Regions from separate parts of the Streptomyces sp. W1SF4 genome, predicted to be linked through region 2. Evidence: riboswitches for the same ligand, from Rfam matches in the RefSeq annotation. Region 2 holds a riboswitch; the other holds the start of a gene.
What was found. A riboswitch is a leader RNA that binds a small molecule or an ion and turns the genes downstream of it on or off. The one in region 2 is predicted to bind glycine.
Positions count from the first base shown of each region.

Region 1: linked by a shared signal. The riboswitch ahead of gcvT (glycine cleavage system aminomethyltransferase GcvT) and the one ahead of gcvP (aminomethyl-transferring glycine dehydrogenase) in region 2 are both predicted to bind glycine.

Region 1 is NZ_CP034350.1:5,278,775-5,288,039, forward strand. Features, by position in the region: gene D1J60_RS24755 (hypothetical protein) at 5-517, opposite strand; gene D1J60_RS24760 (SsgA family sporulation/cell division regulator) at 613-1,023, opposite strand; gene D1J60_RS24765 (L-serine ammonia-lyase) at 1,234-2,616, opposite strand; gene glyA (serine hydroxymethyltransferase) at 2,846-4,102, opposite strand; gene gcvH (glycine cleavage system protein GcvH) at 4,120-4,503, opposite strand; gene gcvT (glycine cleavage system aminomethyltransferase GcvT) at 4,583-5,698, opposite strand; glycine riboswitch at 5,880-5,983, opposite strand; gene D1J60_RS24785 (AAA family ATPase) at 6,213-6,854, shown strand; gene D1J60_RS24790 (enhanced serine sensitivity protein SseB) at 6,982-7,722, shown strand; gene D1J60_RS24795 (enhanced serine sensitivity protein SseB C-terminal domain-containing protein) at 7,785-8,525, shown strand; gene D1J60_RS24800 (ABC transporter permease) at 9,139-9,265, shown strand, end outside.
Region 2 is NZ_CP034350.1:1,294,699-1,303,963, forward strand. Features, by position in the region: gene D1J60_RS06130 (hypothetical protein) at 1-121, shown strand, start outside; gene D1J60_RS06135 (DUF5999 family protein) at 382-570, shown strand; gene gcvP (aminomethyl-transferring glycine dehydrogenase) at 701-3,586, opposite strand; glycine riboswitch at 3,784-3,882, opposite strand; gene D1J60_RS06145 (PRC-barrel domain-containing protein) at 4,006-4,359, shown strand; gene D1J60_RS06150 (DNA polymerase IV) at 4,356-5,744, opposite strand; gene D1J60_RS06155 (MerR family transcriptional regulator) at 5,871-6,509, opposite strand; gene D1J60_RS06160 (bifunctional nuclease family protein) at 6,708-7,181, opposite strand; gene D1J60_RS06165 (MerR family transcriptional regulator) at 7,245-8,009, opposite strand; gene D1J60_RS06170 (FHA domain-containing protein) at 8,081-8,974, opposite strand; gene D1J60_RS06175 (DUF881 domain-containing protein) at 9,105-9,265, opposite strand, start outside.

The DNA of each region.
Region 1 (9,265 bases), 4.0 Mb from region 2:
CGGGTCAGCAGGTGTTGGGGTGCGGGAAGTCCAGCACGAGCCGCTCGGGCGAGTGCAGGACGGAGGTGTTCCAGGTCGGCTTGGTGTCGAAGGCGGCGCCGAAGGTCACGTACCCCTCGTAGTCGCCGGTCATGGCCATGCCCTTGAGCTTGCTGAGGTAGATCTTCTGGAGCCTGGGCCCCTGGTAGACGTTCTGCCCCGCGTCGTCGTGCCCGGCGGCCGGGTGCAGGCGGATCTCCAGGAAGTACTTCCCGGCCAGCGGGACGGGCTTGCCCGAGCCGTCGTAGACGAGCTCGGACACGGGAGTGACGGTGACCGGGGGCACGTAGCCCTGGAGGTCGATCACGAACCGGTCGTACGTGCAGTGCCCGCCCCAGCGGGCATTGACGACGAGCGGCGTCTGGGTGCGGGTGGTCGTGGTGGCTGCGGAGGCCGGCGACGCGGAGAGCGCGAGCCCGGCGGTGAGCAGGGCACCCGTGGCGAGGGCCACGATCCGGCGGCGGTGCGGGTGACGCATGATGTCTCCCCGGTTCCGTGAGACGGGGACTTGCCTGTCATCTCATAAGACAGCGCCGGGCCGCGACCGGTTCCCGCGGGCGTGCGCCCGCCGCGTCAGAACGTCAGCAGCGCGCTCAGCTGGGCGTCCAGGTCGTAGTGGCGCCGCTCCTGCCCGCGCGGCACCAGCTCCGTCATCCGCCGGCACAGCTCGCGCACGTCCTTGGCGCGGGCGGAGACCACGCAGCTCTGCTCGCCGTTGCTGAAGCCGAGCAGGACGCGCGGCTCCGAGCCGCTCCAGCGGGGCCACACCTGTATGTCGCCCTCGCCGGTGGCGGTGTTCTGCCCGTCGAGCAGCAGCTCCCGCGAGAACACCCAGCGGGCGAGGTGCGTCCCGGCGCCCCGGAAGTCCACGGCCACCTCGTACGGGCGGTCCGTGCGGTAGGTGAACCGGCCGGTCAGGGGCACGGACAGGGGGGCGGCTTCCAGCCGCAGCGGCAGGAGTCTGTGTTCGGTGGTGGTGGCCATCGGCGGCTGCCTCTCGTCGCGCGTGGGTCCTTCCCGCGCCCCTCCCGGCACGCTATCCCCGGCCCGGGGGAGCGGCGCGGGGCCGAAGGTCCCGAGCCACCGGGCCGCAGGGCCTCTTTTCGGCCACCGCGCCCGCGGAGCACGGGCGTGCGAAGGGCCCGCCCTCCCGGAGGGAGGACGGGCCCGGTGATCATGCGCGCACGTCGCTGATCAGCACTCGATGACGTTGACCGCGAGGCCGCCGCGCGCCGTCTCCTTGTACTTGATCTTCATGTCGGCGCCGGTCTCCTTCATGGTCTTGATGACCTTGTCGAGGGAGACCTTGTGGCTGCCGTCCCCGCGCATCGCCATCTTCGCGGCGGTGACGGCCTTGACGGCGGCCATGCCGTTGCGCTCGATGCAGGGGATCTGGACCAGGCCGCCCACCGGGTCGCAGGTCAGGCCGAGGTTGTGCTCCATGCCGATCTCGGCGGCGTTCTCGACCTGCTCGGGGGTGCCGCCCAGCACCTCGGCGAGGGCACCGGCCGCCATCGAGCAGGCCGAGCCGACCTCGCCCTGGCAGCCGACCTCGGCGCCGGAGATCGAGGCGTTCTCCTTGAAGAGCATGCCGATCGCCCCGGCGGCCAGCAGGAAGCGGACCACGCCGTCCTCGTCCGCGCCGGGCACGAAGTTCACGTAGTAGTGCAGGACGGCCGGCAGGACGCCCGCGGCGCCGTTCGTGGGCGCGGTGACGACGCGGCCGCCCGCGGCGTTCTCCTCGTTGACGGCCATCGCGTAGATCGTCGTCCACTCGCTGCGGTGCATCATCGGGTCGCCCTCGGTGCGCAGCTGGCGCGCCGTGGACGCGGCGCGGCGCTTGACGCGCAGGCCGCCCGGGAGGATGCCCTCGCGGGACATGCCGCGCGAGACGCAGGACTGCATGACGCGCCAGATCTCCAGCAGGCCCTCGCGGATCTCCTCCTCGGTGCGCCAGGCCTTCTCGTTCTCCAGCATCAGGGAGGAGATCGACAGGCCCGTCTCGTTCGCCAGGCGCAGCATCTCGTCACCGGAGCGGAAGGGGTACTTCAGCACGGTGTCGTCGAGCTTGATCCGGTCCTCGCCGACCGCGTCCTCGTCCACGACGAAGCCGCCGCCCACGGAGTAGTACGTCTTCTCCAGCAGCGGCGCGCCGGAGGCGTCGTACGCGAAGAGGGTCATGCCGTTCGCGTGGTAGGGCAGCGAGCGGCGGCGGTGCAGGATCAGCTGGCTCGGCTCGTCGAAGTCGATCTCGTGGGCACCGCCTATCTCCGCGCCCAGCAGCCGCAGCTTGCCGCTCTTGCGGATGCGCTCCACCTCGTCGTCGGCGGACTCGACGTCCACGGTGCGGGGGGAGTGGCCCTCCAGGCCCAGCAGGACCGCCTTGGGCGTGCCGTGGCCGTGGCCGGTCGCGCCGAGGGAGCCGAAGAGCTCCGCCCGCACGGCGGCGGTCTGGGCGAGGACGCCGTCCTTCTTCAGCCGCGTCACGAACATGCGCGCCGCGCGCATCGGGCCGACCGTGTGGGAGGAGGACGGGCCGATGCCGATGGAGAAGAGGTCGAAGACGGAGATGGCCACTGGCGGACTCCCTTGTCTGCTCGTGGGGTGGGGAGGGGGCAGGGGTGTGGTGATCAAGAAGGGGGATCTGCGGATTTTGTCCGGCAGACGAGCGTAACGCGTGGAGATGAACGGTTCGCCTCCCGGACGGGGCCGTCAGGCGTGAGCCGGATCGCGTTCCGGTGCCGGGTTGCGGTCATGGAAAGGGCCCGGCCTTGTGGAGAACAAGGCCGGGCCCCGGAAACCGCGCCTAGAGCGACGGGTACAGCGGGAACTTCGCGGCCAGGGCCGAGACGCGCGCCTTGAGGTCGGCGGCGTCGTACTCCGGCTTCAGCGCCTGCGCGATGATCTCGGCGACCTCGGTGAAGGCCTCGGCGTCGAAACCGCGGGTCGCGAGGGCCGGCGTACCGATCCGCAGGCCCGAGGTGACCATCGGCGGCCGCGGGTCGTTCGGGATGGCGTTCCGGTTGACCGTGATGCCGACCTCGTGGAGGCGGTCCTCGGCCTGCTGGCCGTCCAGCTCCGAGTCGCGCAGGTCGACCAGGACCAGGTGCACGTCGGTGCCGCCGGTGAGGACGTCCACGCCCACGGCCTTGACGTCGTCCTGGACCAGGCGGGCGGCGAGGATCTTCGCGCCCTCCAGGGTGCGCTCCTGGCGCTCCTTGAACTCCGGCGAGGCCGCGACCTTGAAGGAGACGGCCTTGGCCGCGATCACGTGCTCCAGCGGACCGCCCTGCTGGCCCGGGAAGACCGCGGAGTTGATCTTCTTGGCCAGCTCCTGCGTCGACAGGATGACACCGCCGCGCGGACCGCCGAGGGTCTTGTGCGTGGTGGTGGTGACGACGTGGGCGTGCGGCACCGGGTTCGGGTGCAGACCCGCGGCGACCAGGCCGGCGAAGTGCGCCATGTCGACCATCAGGTACGCGCCGACCTCGTCCGCGATCCGGCGGAACGCGGCGAAGTCCAGCTGGCGCGGGTACGCGGACCAGCCGGCGACGATCAGCTGCGGCTTGGACTCCTTGGCCAGGCGCTCGACCTCGGCCATGTCGACCTGGCCGTCCTCGCCGACGTGGTACGGGACCACGTTGTAGAGCTTGCCGGAGAAGTTGATCTTCATGCCGTGGGTCAGGTGACCGCCGTGGGCCAGGTTCAGGCCCATGATCGTGTCGCCCGGCTTCAGCAGCGCGAACATCGCGGCGGCGTTGGCCTGCGCACCCGAGTGCGGCTGGACGTTCGCGGCCTCGGCGCCGAACAGCGCCTTGATGCGGTCGATCGCGATCTGCTCGACCACGTCGACGTGCTCGCAGCCGCCGTAGTAGCGGCGGCCCGGGTAGCCCTCGGCGTACTTGTTGGTCAGGACCGAGCCCTGGGCCTCCATGACGGCGACCGGAGCGAAGTTCTCCGACGCGATCATTTCCAGGGTCGACTGCTGGCGCGCGAGCTCCGCGTCGACGGCGGCGGCGACGTCGGGGTCGAGCTCGTGGAGGGGGGTGTTCAGAACGGACATTCAGGGCCCCTGGGGTGTCAGTTGTCGGAGTGGGTGAGCGCGGCGTACTCGTCGGCGGAGAGCGCGTCCTTCGGCTCCTCCGACAGGCGCACCTTGAACAGCCAGCCACCCTCGAACGGGGCGGAGTTCACCAGCGACGGGTCGTCCACGACGTCCTGGTTGAATTCCGTGATCTCACCGGAGACGGGGGAGTACAGGTCGCTGACCGACTTGGTCGACTCCAGCTCGCCACAGGTCTCGCCCTCGGTGACGGTCTCGCCGACCTCGGGGAGCTGGGCGTAGACGACGTCACCGAGCGCGTTGGCCGCGAACTCCGTGATGCCGACCGTCGCGACGCCGTCCTCGACGGCCGACAGCCACTCGTGCTCCTTGGTGTAACGCAGCTGCTGGGGGTTGCTCATGACCTGATTCTCCTGGATGCGGGGAGGTGGATACGAACGGTGGTCTTGCGTGCTGAGACGGGGGGACCCGGTACGAGGGCTACTTCTGCCGCTTGTAGAAGGGCAGGGCCACGACCTCGTACGGCTCATGCGTACCGCGAATGTCGACGCCGACGCCGGAGGTGCCGGGCGCGGCGTGCTCCGCGTCGACGTACGCCATCGCGATCGGCTTGCCCAGGGTGGGGGAGGGGGCGCCCGAGGTCACCTCGCCGATGACCTCGCCGCCCGCGACCACGGGGAAGCCGGCGCGCGGGACGCGGCGGCCCTCGGCGACCAGGCCGACCAGCTTGCGCGGCGGCTTGGTGGCGGCGACCTCGGCGGCGGCCTCCAGGGCGGCGCGGCCGACGAAGTCGCCCTCCTTCTCGAACTTCACGACCCGGCCCAGCCCGGCGTCGAAGGGGGTCAGCGCGGTCGTCAGCTCGTGCCCGTACAGCGGCATGCCCGCCTCCAGGCGCAGCGTGTCGCGGCAGGACAGGCCGGCCGGCACCAGACCGGCGTCCTTGCCCGCCTCGGTCAGCGCCTGCCACAGCTCCACGGCGTGAGCGGGGGAGACGAACAGCTCGAAGCCGTCCTCGCCGGTGTAGCCGGTACGGGCGATCAGCGCGGGTACGCCCGCGACGGTGCCCGGCAGGCCGGCGTAGTACTTCAGGCCGTCCAGGTCGGCGTCCGTGAGGGACTTCAGGATGCCGGGGGACTCCGGGCCCTGGACGGCGATCAGCGCGTACGCGTCACGGTCGTCGCGGACCTCGGTGTCGAAGCCGGCCGCGCGCTCGGTGAGCGCGTCCAGCACGACCTGGGCGTTGGAGGCGTTGGCGACGACCATGTACTCGGTCTCGCCCAGGCGGTAGACGATCAGGTCGTCGAGGATCCCGCCGTCCTCCTGGCAGATGTGCGTGTAGCGGGCGCGGCCGACACCGACGGTGGAGATGTTCCCGACCAGCGCGTAGTCCAGCGCCTTCACGGCCTCCGGGCCGGTCAGGGTGATCTCGCCCATGTGCGACAGGTCGAAGAGGCCGGCCTTGGTGCGTACGGCGTTGTGCTCGTCGCGCTCACTGGCGTAGCGCAGCGGCATGTCCCAGCCCGCGAAGTCGGTCATGGTGGCACCGAGCGAGCGGTGCAGCGCGTCGAGCGCGGTCAGGCGGGGGGCAGTGCTCATGGGTGTGGCTCCCGGGTCCCAGGGCATGACATGACGAGGAGGTTCCTCCCCATCTGTCATCGGAACCTGAGAGGTTCGCCGAGAGTTCCCGCCAGGGGGAACGCCGACTTGCACCTTGGGTGGAGCACGCGCCGGGCGGCCGTCGGGGACGGACGCGGCGGGGCTCGCTTTTCAGATCTGCCTCATCCACGCGGTACGGGGCCTGAGAGATTCAAGGGAGGTACTTGCTCCTTCGGCGCCCGGGCACGGCCTCGCGGCCTGCCGGGACTCTCCCGCGCGGATTCAAGCGGCCGGTATGCAGTTTGGTGTCCAGATGGCGCACATCATTGCACGGGACGGCCCGGGGAGGGCAGTGGGGCCCGGAAGAACGTGCGGTCCGGACGGGGCCGGCCGTCCGCGCCGTGGAATGCCCGGCCGCAACCGTGGCCGTCGGATTACCGTCTCTTTACACGGGGCGGGCATGGGGCCCCCGCGGCCCGATTCGGGGGAGACGATCACTGTGCGGAGACTCGGAGTGGCGACGACTACAGGCGCGGTCGGGGCGGCCCCGCAGCGGCGGAGCACCGCCCGGTCCGCGCCGGCCGCCGGCGGCCCCGTCCGCGACCTGCGCGGACGGTCCGCGCGGCCGCACCGGCTGAGCTACGCCGCCGGGGACATCGTCGTGGTGTCCGGGCTGCCCGGCGGCGGCAAGAGCACCCTGATCAAGCGGGCCGCCGAAGCCGCCATCGACTCGCAGGACACCCGCGAGCGGTGGGAGCGCCGGATGCCGTCCCGCCTGCCGTACGCGGTGTACCGGCCGCTGGTCCGCGCCGCCCACTACGGGGGGCTGTGGCGCGAGCTGCGCTCCGGCGCCTCTGTGGTGGTCCACGACTGCGGCACCCAGCCGTGGGTGCGGGGCCTGCTGGCCGCCTTCGCCCGGCGGCGGGGGCGGGGGCTGCACCTGCTGCTGCTGGACACCACCGCCGAGGAGGCGCTGTCCGGGCAGGCGGTCCGGGGGCGGCGGGTGTCGGCGTACGCCTTCGCGCGGCACCGGGGGGCGGTCTCGCGCCTCCTGCGCTCCGCGGAAGCGGGCCGCACCCCGCGGGGCTGCGCCTCGGTCACCCTCCTGGACCGCCCCTCGGCCGCCGCCGTCACCCGGATCACCTTCGGCCCCTGACCCGGCCGGCGGGACTGACGGCCGCCCGCGCGGCGGGAGCCCGCACACCGGACCGGCGCTCCACCGCGCGCCCGGCCCCGATAGCCTCGGGGGCACACAGGGCGCGACCACACGGAGGCACAGGCAGATGCAGGCGCAAGGCAACGGCTGGCCGGCGAACGAGTTGGAGCAGGTGCTCGGGGCGGCGCTCGGCCAGGCGGACGCCGGCCCGCGGATCATCGACGCGCTCGGCCGCGGCCAGGTCTGGGTGCCGCTGCCGAACGGCGGCGGCCCCGACAGCGCCTCCCTCGACCTCCCCACGATGCTGATCGACGGCGCCGCGTACGTCCCCGTCTACAGCTCGGAGGCCCAGTTCCGCATCGCCGCCGGCCCCGCCATGGACTTCGCGGTCGCCCCCGCCGTCGAGTTCGCCCGCGGCCTGCCCCCGCAGCTCGGCATCGCCGTGAACCCCGAGGGCGCCGTCGGGGTCCCGCTCCCCCCGGCCGCCGTCGCGGAGCTCTGCCGCGCCGGCCGCACCGAGCTCGACGGTCCGGCGGGTGGCGCCCGCGTCCGGCTCTTCGAGCCCGACTGGCAGGACGACCCGGTCGACTTCCTCGCGGCCGCGGCCGAGGAGTTCCGGGCCACCGGCGCCGTGGCGTCCGCCCACCGCTGCCTTGCCAGCGTCGAGGGCGGCGAGCCCCAGCTCTACATCGGTGTCCGCCTGCTGGGATGGGATCCCGCACTGCGCGACGCCCCGCTGGAGGCGCTCGGCCGCGCCCTGGGCCGCGTACCGGCGCCCTGGCCCGTGCAGTTGATCCTGCTGGACGCCGCCGAGGACCCGGTCACGGAGTGGATTCGTGAGCGCGTACGCCCCTTCTACCTGCCGTAGCGCCGCTTAAGCTGGTCGGGACGTGTGGACGACGGGCGGACGAAGACGAAGAGGGGTACCGGGTGAGTGCGTCAGGCACGGCCGCGGCCGGGCAGGTCGAGCACATGCTGCGCCAGGTGACTCCCGGGCGCTATGAGAGCTATGAGTCATTCCTGCACGCCCTCGCCGAGGGCAGGCTGTGGATGCTCCTGTGGCAGGGGCAGCCGGGCTCACCGGACGCCCAGTACGGCGGCATGGAGGTCGAGGGGCTGGGCTACGCCCCCTGCGTGACCTCCCCGCAGGAGCTGGCCGCGAGCGGCTGGAACCGGGGCTACGAGGTGGTCACGGGCCGGGACATCGCCCGCGCCCTCTACCCGGACCGCTGGGGGCTGTGGGTCAACCCGCACGCCCAGGGCGGCGGCCTCGGCATCCCCTGGGCCGACCTGCGCCGGGTCGCCACCGGCCTGGACCGGATGCCGGCGGGGCCGCTGCGGCTGTCCGAGCCGTCCCTGGAGCTCCCGCAGTTCTACGGGCTGCTGACCCAGCACGCGCACCGCACGCCGGCCGTGAGGTCGCTGCGTCGCGCCTGGGTGCAGCCCTCGCTGGGGTCCGCGTACCTGGCGGTGGGGCTCGACCTGTACGACGCCTCGCCGCACGCGCTGGAATCCGTACGCGAGATGATGCGCCAGTCGGTCGGCGCCGTGCCCGAGGGGGTCCCGGTGTGCACGGTCGCGCTCGCGGACGAGCACGACCCGGTGGCGATGTGGCTGCGCGCGCAGACCCGGCCCTTCTACGACCGCGAGGGGCAGGCGGCCGCCTACTGAGCTCCCGCGGGCGCCCCGGGGACGCTTTCCCCGAGCTTCCTACAGGGATTTCCGGGGTGCGCCCGCAGTCTGGGACAGCCCCCTCCGACGGACCACGGGCCGCCGGGAACCACGGTTCCCGGCGGCCTTCGTCTTGTCCGGATATCGCCGCAAGTGGGCGCCCAATTGGCGTACTCGTCCCCAGAGTTGGCCGTGATGTCCGTTTGCGTACCGAACGGACGGTCTTGCTCCGCTGAGCCGTGAGCGGAGTCCGGATAACGGGAATCAGGGCGTCAGATCACGGTTGCGCATCCATTCATCTGCGGGTCTGGCGGCTGGTCGAGCGCCCGATGAAGACTCCCCACCCAAGAGCCGGTCAGTCCTCCAGGACGCGGTTCGGCACGTGGACCTCGCCGCTCGTCCCGACGCGGCGCTTCCGCACTTCCCGCACCTCAGCCGCACCGCACCGCACGCACCGCACCCTGCTCCACCCACAGCACGGCCGCACTGCCAGCACCTCGCACCTCGTACGCGTTCACGTGCCCCGAGCACTGGAGCGCCACTCCGCACCAACGCCGCCACAGCGGCGGGCATGGGCCGACCCACCCGTCGGCCGAGAGGGGTCCCCACCACGATGACGGCACCACTGCACGACACGAGCGCGGAAACACCCGCACCCGTGTCCGTAGCCGAAGTCCCTGCCAAGGCCATCGAAGGCCGCTCGCCCGGCCGCATCGCCTGGATGCGGCTCAAGCGCGACA
Region 2 (9,265 bases):
CCCGCCCGGGATCGCGCCCTTCCGGCCGCATCCCGTCTCGGAGCTGCTGCCCGTCATGACCCACCGGCTGACCCCGGCGGCCCCACCGGTCCCGCCGACCCTCGCCGCCCCGGCGGCCTGATCCGGGTGGCCCATTCGGCCTAGTCCACTCGGGTCAATGCGAACCACCCGAAATGACAGGGGAGTTGGCATGAACCGCCCGCACGGGTGATGCGTCCTCCTTCCTAGAGGACAGCTGCCGGGAAATACCTGCGAAGCAGCGGTCCTGGGGGAACACTGAGGACATCCTCCCCGCAGGTGCGGGGACGACCCAGGGGGACGGCCATGAACCACGCATCGAGCCGTAGCGAACAGACCACACCGCAGCGAAAGAACCCATCCATGTGCCAGCACCAGCCCGCCTGCCCGTCATCAGAATCCGCCGACCGGGAGGCCGCGCGCCCGGTGGCCAACCACCCGGAACAGGGCTGGAGCCTGCTGTGCAACGGCGTCCTGCTCTTCGAGGACACCGGTGAGCTGCTGCCGGACGGACAGATCATCGCCCCGCACCGCCCGCTCGCGGCGGCGTGACGGGCGGCGCACGGCAACACCGCACGGACACGGAAGGGGCCGGTCCCGGAGCTCAAAGCTCCGGGACCGGCCCCTTCGGCGTTCCCTCACCGCGTCAGCGGCCCGTCGGCGACGGGCCCGCCGTCCCGGCTCAGTTGTCGTACTCGTCCAGCGGCGGGCAGGAGCAGACCAGGTTCCGGTCGCCGAACGCGCCGTCGATCCGGCGCACCGGCGGCCAGTACTTCTCGGCAGCCACGACCCCGCCCGGGAAGACGGCCTCGTCACGGGTGTACGGGTGGTTCCACTCGCCGCCCAGCGCCGCGGCGGTGTGCGGGGCGTTGGCCAGCGGGTTGTCGTCCACCGGCCACTCGCCGCCGGCGACCCGCTCGATCTCGGCGCGGATGGCGATCATCGCGTCGCAGAAGCGGTCGATCTCGACGAGGTCCTCGGACTCGGTCGGCTCGATCATCAGCGTGCCGGCCACCGGGAAGGACATGGTCGGCGCGTGGAAGCCGTAGTCGATCAGGCGCTTGGCGATGTCGTCCACGCTCACGCCCGTGGCCTTCGACAGCGGGCGCAGGTCGATGATGCACTCGTGCGCGACCAGGTTGCCCGGACCGGTGTAGAGGACCGGGTAGTGCGGCTCCAGGCGCTTGGCGATGTAGTTGGCGCCGAGCACCGCCACCTGGGTGGCGCGCTTGAGGCCCTCGCCGCCCATCAGGCGGACGTACGACCAGGAGATCGGCAGGATGCCCGCCGAGCCCCACGGCGCGGCGGAGATCGGGCCGACGCCCGTCTCGGGGCCGGCGGTGGGCTGGAGCGGGTGGTTCGGCAGGTACGGGGCCAGGTGCGCCCGGACACCGACCGGGCCGACGCCCGGGCCGCCGCCGCCGTGCGGGATGCAGAAGGTCTTGTGCAGGTTCAGGTGCGAGACGTCGCCGCCGAAGTGGCCCGGCTTGGCCAGACCCACCAGGGCGTTCAGGTTGGCGCCGTCCACGTACACCTGGCCGCCGGCCTCGTGCACCTGGGCGCAGATGTCGGCGACGTGCTCCTCGAACACACCGTGCGTCGACGGGTAGGTGATCATGAGGACGGAGAGCTCGTCCCGGTACTGCTCGATCTTGGCGCGCAGGTCGTCCGCGTCCACCTCGCCGTCGTCGGCGGTCTTGACGACGACGACCTTCATGCCGGCCATCACGGCGCTGGCGGCGTTGGTGCCGTGCGCGGAGGACGGGATGAGACAGATGGTGCGCTGCTCGTCGCCGTTCGCGCGGTGGTAGGCGCGGACGGCCAGCAGGCCGGCGAGCTCGCCCTGGGAGCCGGCGTTCGGCTGGATGGAGACCTTGTCGTAGCCGGTCACCTCGCAGAGACGTTCCTCCAGCTCGGTGATGAGCGTGAGGTACCCCTCGGCCTGCTCGACCGGGGCGAACGGGTGGAGCTGGCCGAACTCGGGCCAGGTCACCGGCTCCATCTCGGTGGTCGCGTTGAGCTTCATGGTGCAGGAGCCCAGCGGGATCATGCCGCGGTCCAGCGCGTAGTCCTTGTCCGAGAGCTTGCGCAGGTAGCGCAGCATCGCGGTCTCGGAGCGGTGCTGGTGGAAGACCGGGTGGGTCAGGTACGCGTCCGAGCGCAGCAGGCCCTCGGGCAGCGTGTCCGCGGTGACCGCGTCCAGGGCCTCGACGTCGGCGGTGACGCCGAAGGCGGCCCAGACCGCTTCCAGGTCGGCGCGGGTGGTGGTCTCGTCGCAGGAGACCGACACGTGGTCGGCGTCGGCCCGGTACAGGTTGACCCCGCCCTCACGGGCGGCGGCGACGACCTCGGCGGCCTTGCCGGGGACCTTGGCGGTGACGGTGTCGAAGAAGGAGCCGTGCGCCACCTCGACCCCGCCGGCCGTCAGGCCCGCGGCGAGGACCGCGGCGTAGCGGTGGGTGCGGGCGGCGATCGTCTTCAGGCCGTCCGGGCCGTGGTAGACGGCGTACATGCCGGCCATGACGGCGAGCAGCACCTGCGCGGTGCAGATGTTGCTGGTGGCCTTCTCGCGGCGGATGTGCTGCTCGCGGGTCTGCAGGGCCAGGCGGTACGCCTTGTTGCCGTCCGCGTCCACGGAGACGCCGACGAGGCGGCCGGGGAGGGAGCGGGCGTGCTTGGCCTGGACGGCCATGTAGCCGGCGTGCGGGCCGCCGAAGCCCATCGGGACGCCGAAGCGCTGGGTGGTACCGACGGCGATGTCCGCGCCCAGCTCGCCCGGGGAGGTCAGCAGGGTCAGGGCGAGCAGGTCGGCGGAGACGGTGACGATCGCGCCGAGCTCGTGCGCCTGGTCGATGACCGGCTTGATCTCGCGGACCGCGCCGGAGGCGCCCGGGTACTGGAGCAGCACGCCGAAGACACCGCGCTCGGCGATCTCGGCGGGAATGCCCTCGGAGAGGTCGGCGACGACGACCTCGACGCCCGTGGGCTCGGCGCGGGTCTCGATCACGGCGATGGTCTGCGGCAGCGCGTCGGCGTCGACGAGGAAGACCCCGCCCTTGACCTTGCCCACGCGGCGGGCCAGCGACATGGCCTCGGCCGCCGCGGTGCCCTCGTCCAGCAGGGAGGCGCCGGAGGTCGGCAGGCCGGTCAGGTCGGCGACGAGGGTCTGGAAGTTCAGCAGCGCCTCCAGGCGGCCCTGCGAGATCTCCGGCTGGTACGGGGTGTAGGCCGTGTACCAGGCCGGGTTCTCCATGACGTTGCGCAGGATCACCGGCGGGGTGAAGGTCCCGTAGTAGCCGAGACCGATCATCGAGGAGAGCACCTGGTTGCGGTCGGCCAGCGAGCGCAGCTCGGCCAGCACCTCGGCTTCGGTGCGGGCCTCGGGCAGGTTCAGCGCCTCGGCGGTCTTGATCACATCCGGTACCGCGGCGGCGGTCAGCTCGTCGAGGGAGCCGTAGCCCACCTGGGCGAGCATCTTGGCCTGCGCTTCGGCGTCCGGGCCGATGTGACGCTGCTCGAAGGGGATGCCCCGCTCGAGCTGGGAGAGCGGAATGCGGTTGGCGGTCATAACGGAGGCCTCCTGGTCGTATGACCTGCGAGGGGCACCACGGCGCGGGCACCCGGACGGCCTCCCCCTCTGTCATCTCAACCTGAGAGCTTCACCGGAGTCGCGGGGTTCGCCCGAGAGCTCCGGCTTTCACCGTCGGTGAGGGGAGGGTCCCGGTACTGCGGGCCCGGCACCTGCCCCTGCTTTCCAGAGTGGCCTCGTCACGTGCGGTACGTATGCCTGAGAGATTCCGGGGAGGATTTGCTCCTTCGGCGCCTCCGTCGTACTCACTCGGAGGACTCTCCCGCACAGGGTCAACAGCCGTCACCCAGCCTACCAGCGAGGATCTGGACCCTCCCTCGAGTGGCCCTCACTTCAAATATGCACTTCTGTAGTCATTACGGATGAGCTGTGCATCACCGCGACCGTACGGAGGGACCGTGCAGACCGACATCGATCCCCGCAGCCTGATCGGCCGCAAGGCGTTCGACCGCAACGGCGCCAAGATCGGCACCGTGGACGAGGTCTACCTCGACGACGCCACGGGCGTCCCGGAGTGGGCCGCGGTCCGGACGGGCCTCTTCGGCCGCGACGCCTTCGTCCCCCTGGAACCCAGCGAAGTGGTGGACGACGCCCTGCGCGTGCCCTTCGAACGTTCCCTGATCAAGGACGCCCCCGACTTCGGGGTCGGCCGCCACCTCTCCCCCGAGCAGGAGCTCCAGCTCTACCACCACTACGGCCTGGACGTGGCCCTCCCCTCCGACTTCCAGCGCCCCCACCCCCAGGACGGCTAAACCTCCCCCACCAGGGGCAGGGGGTCGGACGGCTCCAGCTCCGGGTCGTCCAGCAGGAACGTGCGGACCCGGCCCGGGGGCGATCCGGGCCGCTCGAACCGTACGGTCACCCGCCCGACCCCGCTGCCCTGCACCCAGCCCGGCCCGTACACCGCGTGGCGGACGTCGCTGCCCGCCGGCCAGTGCCTCACGGGAGCGGCCCCGGCGCCCTCCAGGGGCTCCGCGGGCGCCCCCGGTACCCCGCCCTCCGGGGCGGCCCCGGCGGCGTCCTCCTCGGGGCCCTGCGGCTCCGCCGCCTCCCCCTCGGCGGCGGCCCGCGCCTGGGCGAAGAGGTCCTCCTGCGTGTAGTCGGCGAGCCCCGTCACGCCCACCCCCAGCAGCCGCACCCCGCCGGTGGTGTCCACGCCCTCCAGCAGCCGCGCGGCCGCCTCCCGCACCACCGCCGGGTCGTCGGTGGGGCCCCGCAGCGTCTCGGAACGGGTCAGGGTCGAGAAGTCGTAGCGGCGCACCTTCAGGACGATGGTCCGCCCCGAGTGGCCTGAGGCGCGCAGCCGGCCCACGCAGCGGTCGGCGAGCCGCTGCACCTCGTACCGGATCCGCACCCGGTCGTGCAGGTCCACGTCGAAGGTGTCCTCCACCGAGACGGACTTCGCGTCCCGCTCGGCGACCACCGGCCGGTCGTCCAGCCCCAGCGCCATCCGGTACAGGCCGACGCCGTGCGCCCGGCCCACCATCCGCACCAGCTCGTCCTCGCCCGCCTCGGCCAGCTCCCCCACGGTGGTGATCCCGGCCCGGCGCAGGTGCTCCCCGGTGGCCGGACCCACCCCGGGCAGGGTGCGCACCGGCATGGGCGCGAGGAGCTCGCGCTCGGTGCCCGGTTCGATCAGCAGCAGTCCGTCGGGCTTGGCCTCCTCGGAGGCGATCTTGGCCAGCATCTTGGACCCGGCCAGGCCCACCGAGCCGCTGAGCCCCGTCAGGGCCGTGATGCCGGCCCGCAGCCGCTCCCCCGTCGCGCGTGCGGTCGCCGCGTCGAAGGCCGCGCCGCCCGCCTCCAGGTCCACGAAGGCCTCGTCCAGGCTGAGCGGCTCCACCAGCGGCGACAGCTCCCGCAGCAGGCTCATGACCAGCTCGCTGACCTCGCGGTACAGGGTGAAGCGGGGGATCAGGTAGGCGCCGTTCGGGCAGAGGCGGCGGGCCTGCGCCGTCGGCATCGCCGAGTGCACCCCGAACCGTCGGGCCTCGTAGGAGGCGGTGGCGACGACCCCGCGCGGGCCGAGCCCTCCGACGATCACGGCCTTCCCCCGCAGGCTGGGCTTCGACGCCTGCTCCACGGAGGCGTAGAAGGCGTCCATGTCCAGGTGCAGGATGGTCGGGGCGGATCTCACAGCACCGATGCTGCCCTACGCCACTGACAACGCGCTGATCACCGGCCCCGGGACCCGCCGCGGGGCTCGGACGGCGGTCCCGCTCCGGTCGGCCGGGTTGGGCCGACCGGGTTCACACGGCCCGGTTCAGACGGCCCGGTTCCGGCGGGCTGCGAGCTCGTCGGTGGGGTTGTGGCCCACCAGGGTCTCCCCGGTGTCCACGCGCTCCCCGTGCAGCTGCGACAGCGCGTTCTCGACGTCGCGCCAGACGACGCCCACCGCGATGCCGAAGACGCCCTGCCCGCCCTGGAGCAGGCTCACGACCTGGTCCGGCGAGGTGCACTCGTACACGGTCGCGCCGTCGCTCATCAGCGTCATGCGCTCCAGGTCGGAAAAGCCCCGGTCCCGCAGGTGCTGCACGGCGGTGCGGATGTTCTGCAGCGCCACCCCGGTGTCCAGGAAGCGCTTGACGATCTTCAGGACGACCACGTCGCGGAAGCTGTACAGCCGCTGGGTGCCCGACCCGTACGCGGGCCGCACGCTCGGCTCGACGAGGCCGGTGCGCGCCCAGTAGTCGAGCTGCCGGTACGTGATCCCCGCGGCGGCGCACGCCGTCGGTCCGCGGTAGCCGACCTGCTCGGACGCCGGGCCTTCGCTCACCGGTCCGACCGGCGCGGCCGCCGGCTGACGGGGCGAGGCGCCCACCGCGCCAGCGTGCACCGGGTACGGCCCACCGTCGCTCCGCGCGGGGGTTCCCCCGGTCGTACCGTCGCCCGTGATCCTCACGCCGACCCTCCGTCCTTGACCTGCCACCTTGAAGGTAGGCAGTGACCAGGGGTGCGTCAACGATCGCCACACTCGGCACGCCGAGTGATAATCACCCTGAGAGTGGTTTCCCGTACCCCGTTGCGGGGAAAGGCTACTCGAATGGGCTGACAGTTCCCGGTGGACGGCACGGCCGCCGGCGCGGCTACCGGGGGCCGTTCACTGGGGGCCCGTCCCGAAGTCCTCCGGCGAGATCTGGTCGAGGAACTCGCGGAACTTCTCCACCTCGTCCTCCTGCTCGTCGGGAATGGCGATTCCGGCGTCGTCCAGCACGCCGTCACTGCCGTAGATCGGCGTTCCCGTGCGCAGGGCGAGCGCTATGGCGTCCGACGGCCGCGCGCTCACCTCGACCCCGCTGGCGAAGACCAGCTCCGCGTAGAAGACGCCCTCCCGCAGATCCGTGATCCGGACCTCGGTGAGCTCCTCACCGACCGCCTCCAGCACGTCCTTGAACAGGTCGTGCGTCAGCGGCCGGGCAGGGGCCATGCCCTGCTGCGCGAAGGCAATGGCGGTCGCCTCCCCAGGACCGATCCAGATGGGGAGGTACCGGTCGCCTCCCACTTCACGCAGGAGCACGATCGGTTGGTTGGAGGGCATTTCCACCCGGACACCCACAACGTCGAGCTCGTTCACACAGCAACCCTAGGACCTGCCCGGCAGGTTTGGGTAGTCGGGGCCCCACCGGGACCTGTCCGTTCAGTGCTGACGGAGCCCGAGGGCGGTCTGCACCAAGGCCTCGTGGAGCCTCACGGAAAGCCCCGCGAGCTCCCTCGTCGTGGCTTCCGCGTGCGCCCTCGTCTGCGGGTTGCGGTGCCTGCGCAGCGGGGCTACGAGCTGCTCCACCAGACCCGCCTCCCGGTCCGCCGCCGCCTTCATCCCCCGGAGGTGGCGCGGTTCGAGGCCGAACCGGCCCAGATCGGCGATCAGCCGGGCCACCTCGAGCGTCCCGGCGTCGAACCCGCCGCCGGGCAGCTCGGAGACGAGCCCGTACGACTCCCACTCGACCAGCTGCGCCTCGTCCGCCTCGGCGGCGGCGATCAGCTCGGCACGGCCCACCCGGGCCGCCGCCGGCGGCTCCCCGGCCGCCTCGGCGTAGCCGCCGCAGGACTGGGCGCCGTCCACGGACTCCCCGTGCGCGGCGGGTGCGGGGATGCGGATCTGCTCACCCCGGTCGAGTGCGTCGAGCTGCTCCCGGATGACCTTCAGCGGGAGGTAGTGGTCGCGCTGCAGGCGCAGGACGCGCGCGAGGCGCTCCACGTCCTGCGTGCTGAACTTGCGGTATCCGGAAGGCGTGCGCCGGGGTTCGACCAGGCCCTCCGCCTCCAGGAAGCGGATCTTGGAGATCGTGACTTCGGGGAACTCGTCCCGCAGCGTGGTCAGCACCGTGCCGATGCTGACCAGCTGCCCGGCAGAGCCGGCGGTGCCGTTCTTGGGGGCACCGCCCGTCGGGGTACGCAGCATGGAACCTTCCCTGGGGTCCCCCCGGAGGGTGTCCGGGGGTGGGGTTCCCCCCCGGACGGTGTCCGAGGGGGTCAGACGCCCCGCAGGCTCGCGTAGAAGACCAGCCGGTACTTGCCGATCTGCACCTCGTCACCGTTGTGCAGGGCGACGGACTCGATCGGCTCCCGGTTCACGTACGTGCCGTTGAGGCTGCCCACGTCGGCGACGGTGAAGCCGCCCTCCGGGCTCCGGCGGAATTCGACATGCAGGCGGGACACGGTGATGTCGTCCAGGAAGATGTCGCTCTGCGGGTGCCGGCCCGCAGTCGTCAGTTCGCCGTCCAGCAGGAACCGGCTGCCGGAGTTCGGGCCGCGACGCACGATCAGCAGCGCGGAACCGGGCGGCAGCGCCTCCACCGCGGCCTGGGCCTCGGGAGAGAGCGAGGACGACACGTGCTGGCCCGACCCCTCGGCCTCGTAGGCCTCCAGGCCCGAGATCGAGATGGTGGACGTGGTCTCCGAAGCGCGCTCCGGCGTCAGGCCCGGCCGCAGCGGCGCCCCGCAGTTGGAGCAGAAACGGCTCGCGGCGTCGCTGCGGTGACCGCACCTGCCGCACGTCTGCTCGGCCGACATGGACGGCTCCTCGCGCCGCGGCTGCCCCGCGGAGGCACTGGTGGCATAGGGGTCAGAGGCAAACCCTCCACCCGCACTAGAGCTTGATGGTTCACCGAAACCTATGCGTCCGGAACCAGCCGGGTCAACGGACGACGCGCCGAGCCCGCCCGAATTGTCACCCGGGCCGGCCACCTCGTCACGGAAGAGCGGCCTGTCGCCCTGCCCTTCCCCTTCCGGCTGCCCCGCGCGATGCCGCGTCGCACCGCTTTCCTCGTTCTTCTTCTTGCCGAACAACTTCTCAAACAACTTCACGGGCGATTCCCCTTGACCGAAACAGACCCGCCCGTGGGGCAGGACGAACTCTGCATGCACACACCTGCCGACCCGGACATTCTGACAACGTCCGTAACCACCAGACAGTTTCCACCACGCACGGCGACTTCCGTGCGCCGACCCCCCGCAGGCGTCGGCCCGCGTGAGCCCGTCCGCGTTCCACTGCGCATCACGGCGATGACGACCGAGCGTAGTCAGGCTGCTTCGCAGCCCGCAAGGCATCCACAACGATCTTCGCCGACCGTGTGACGGCGACCGTGGCCTGTTCCTTCTCCATCGTCTGCACCACACCTCCCGGGATGTTCAGCGCGGGCTCCAGATCCTGCGGCT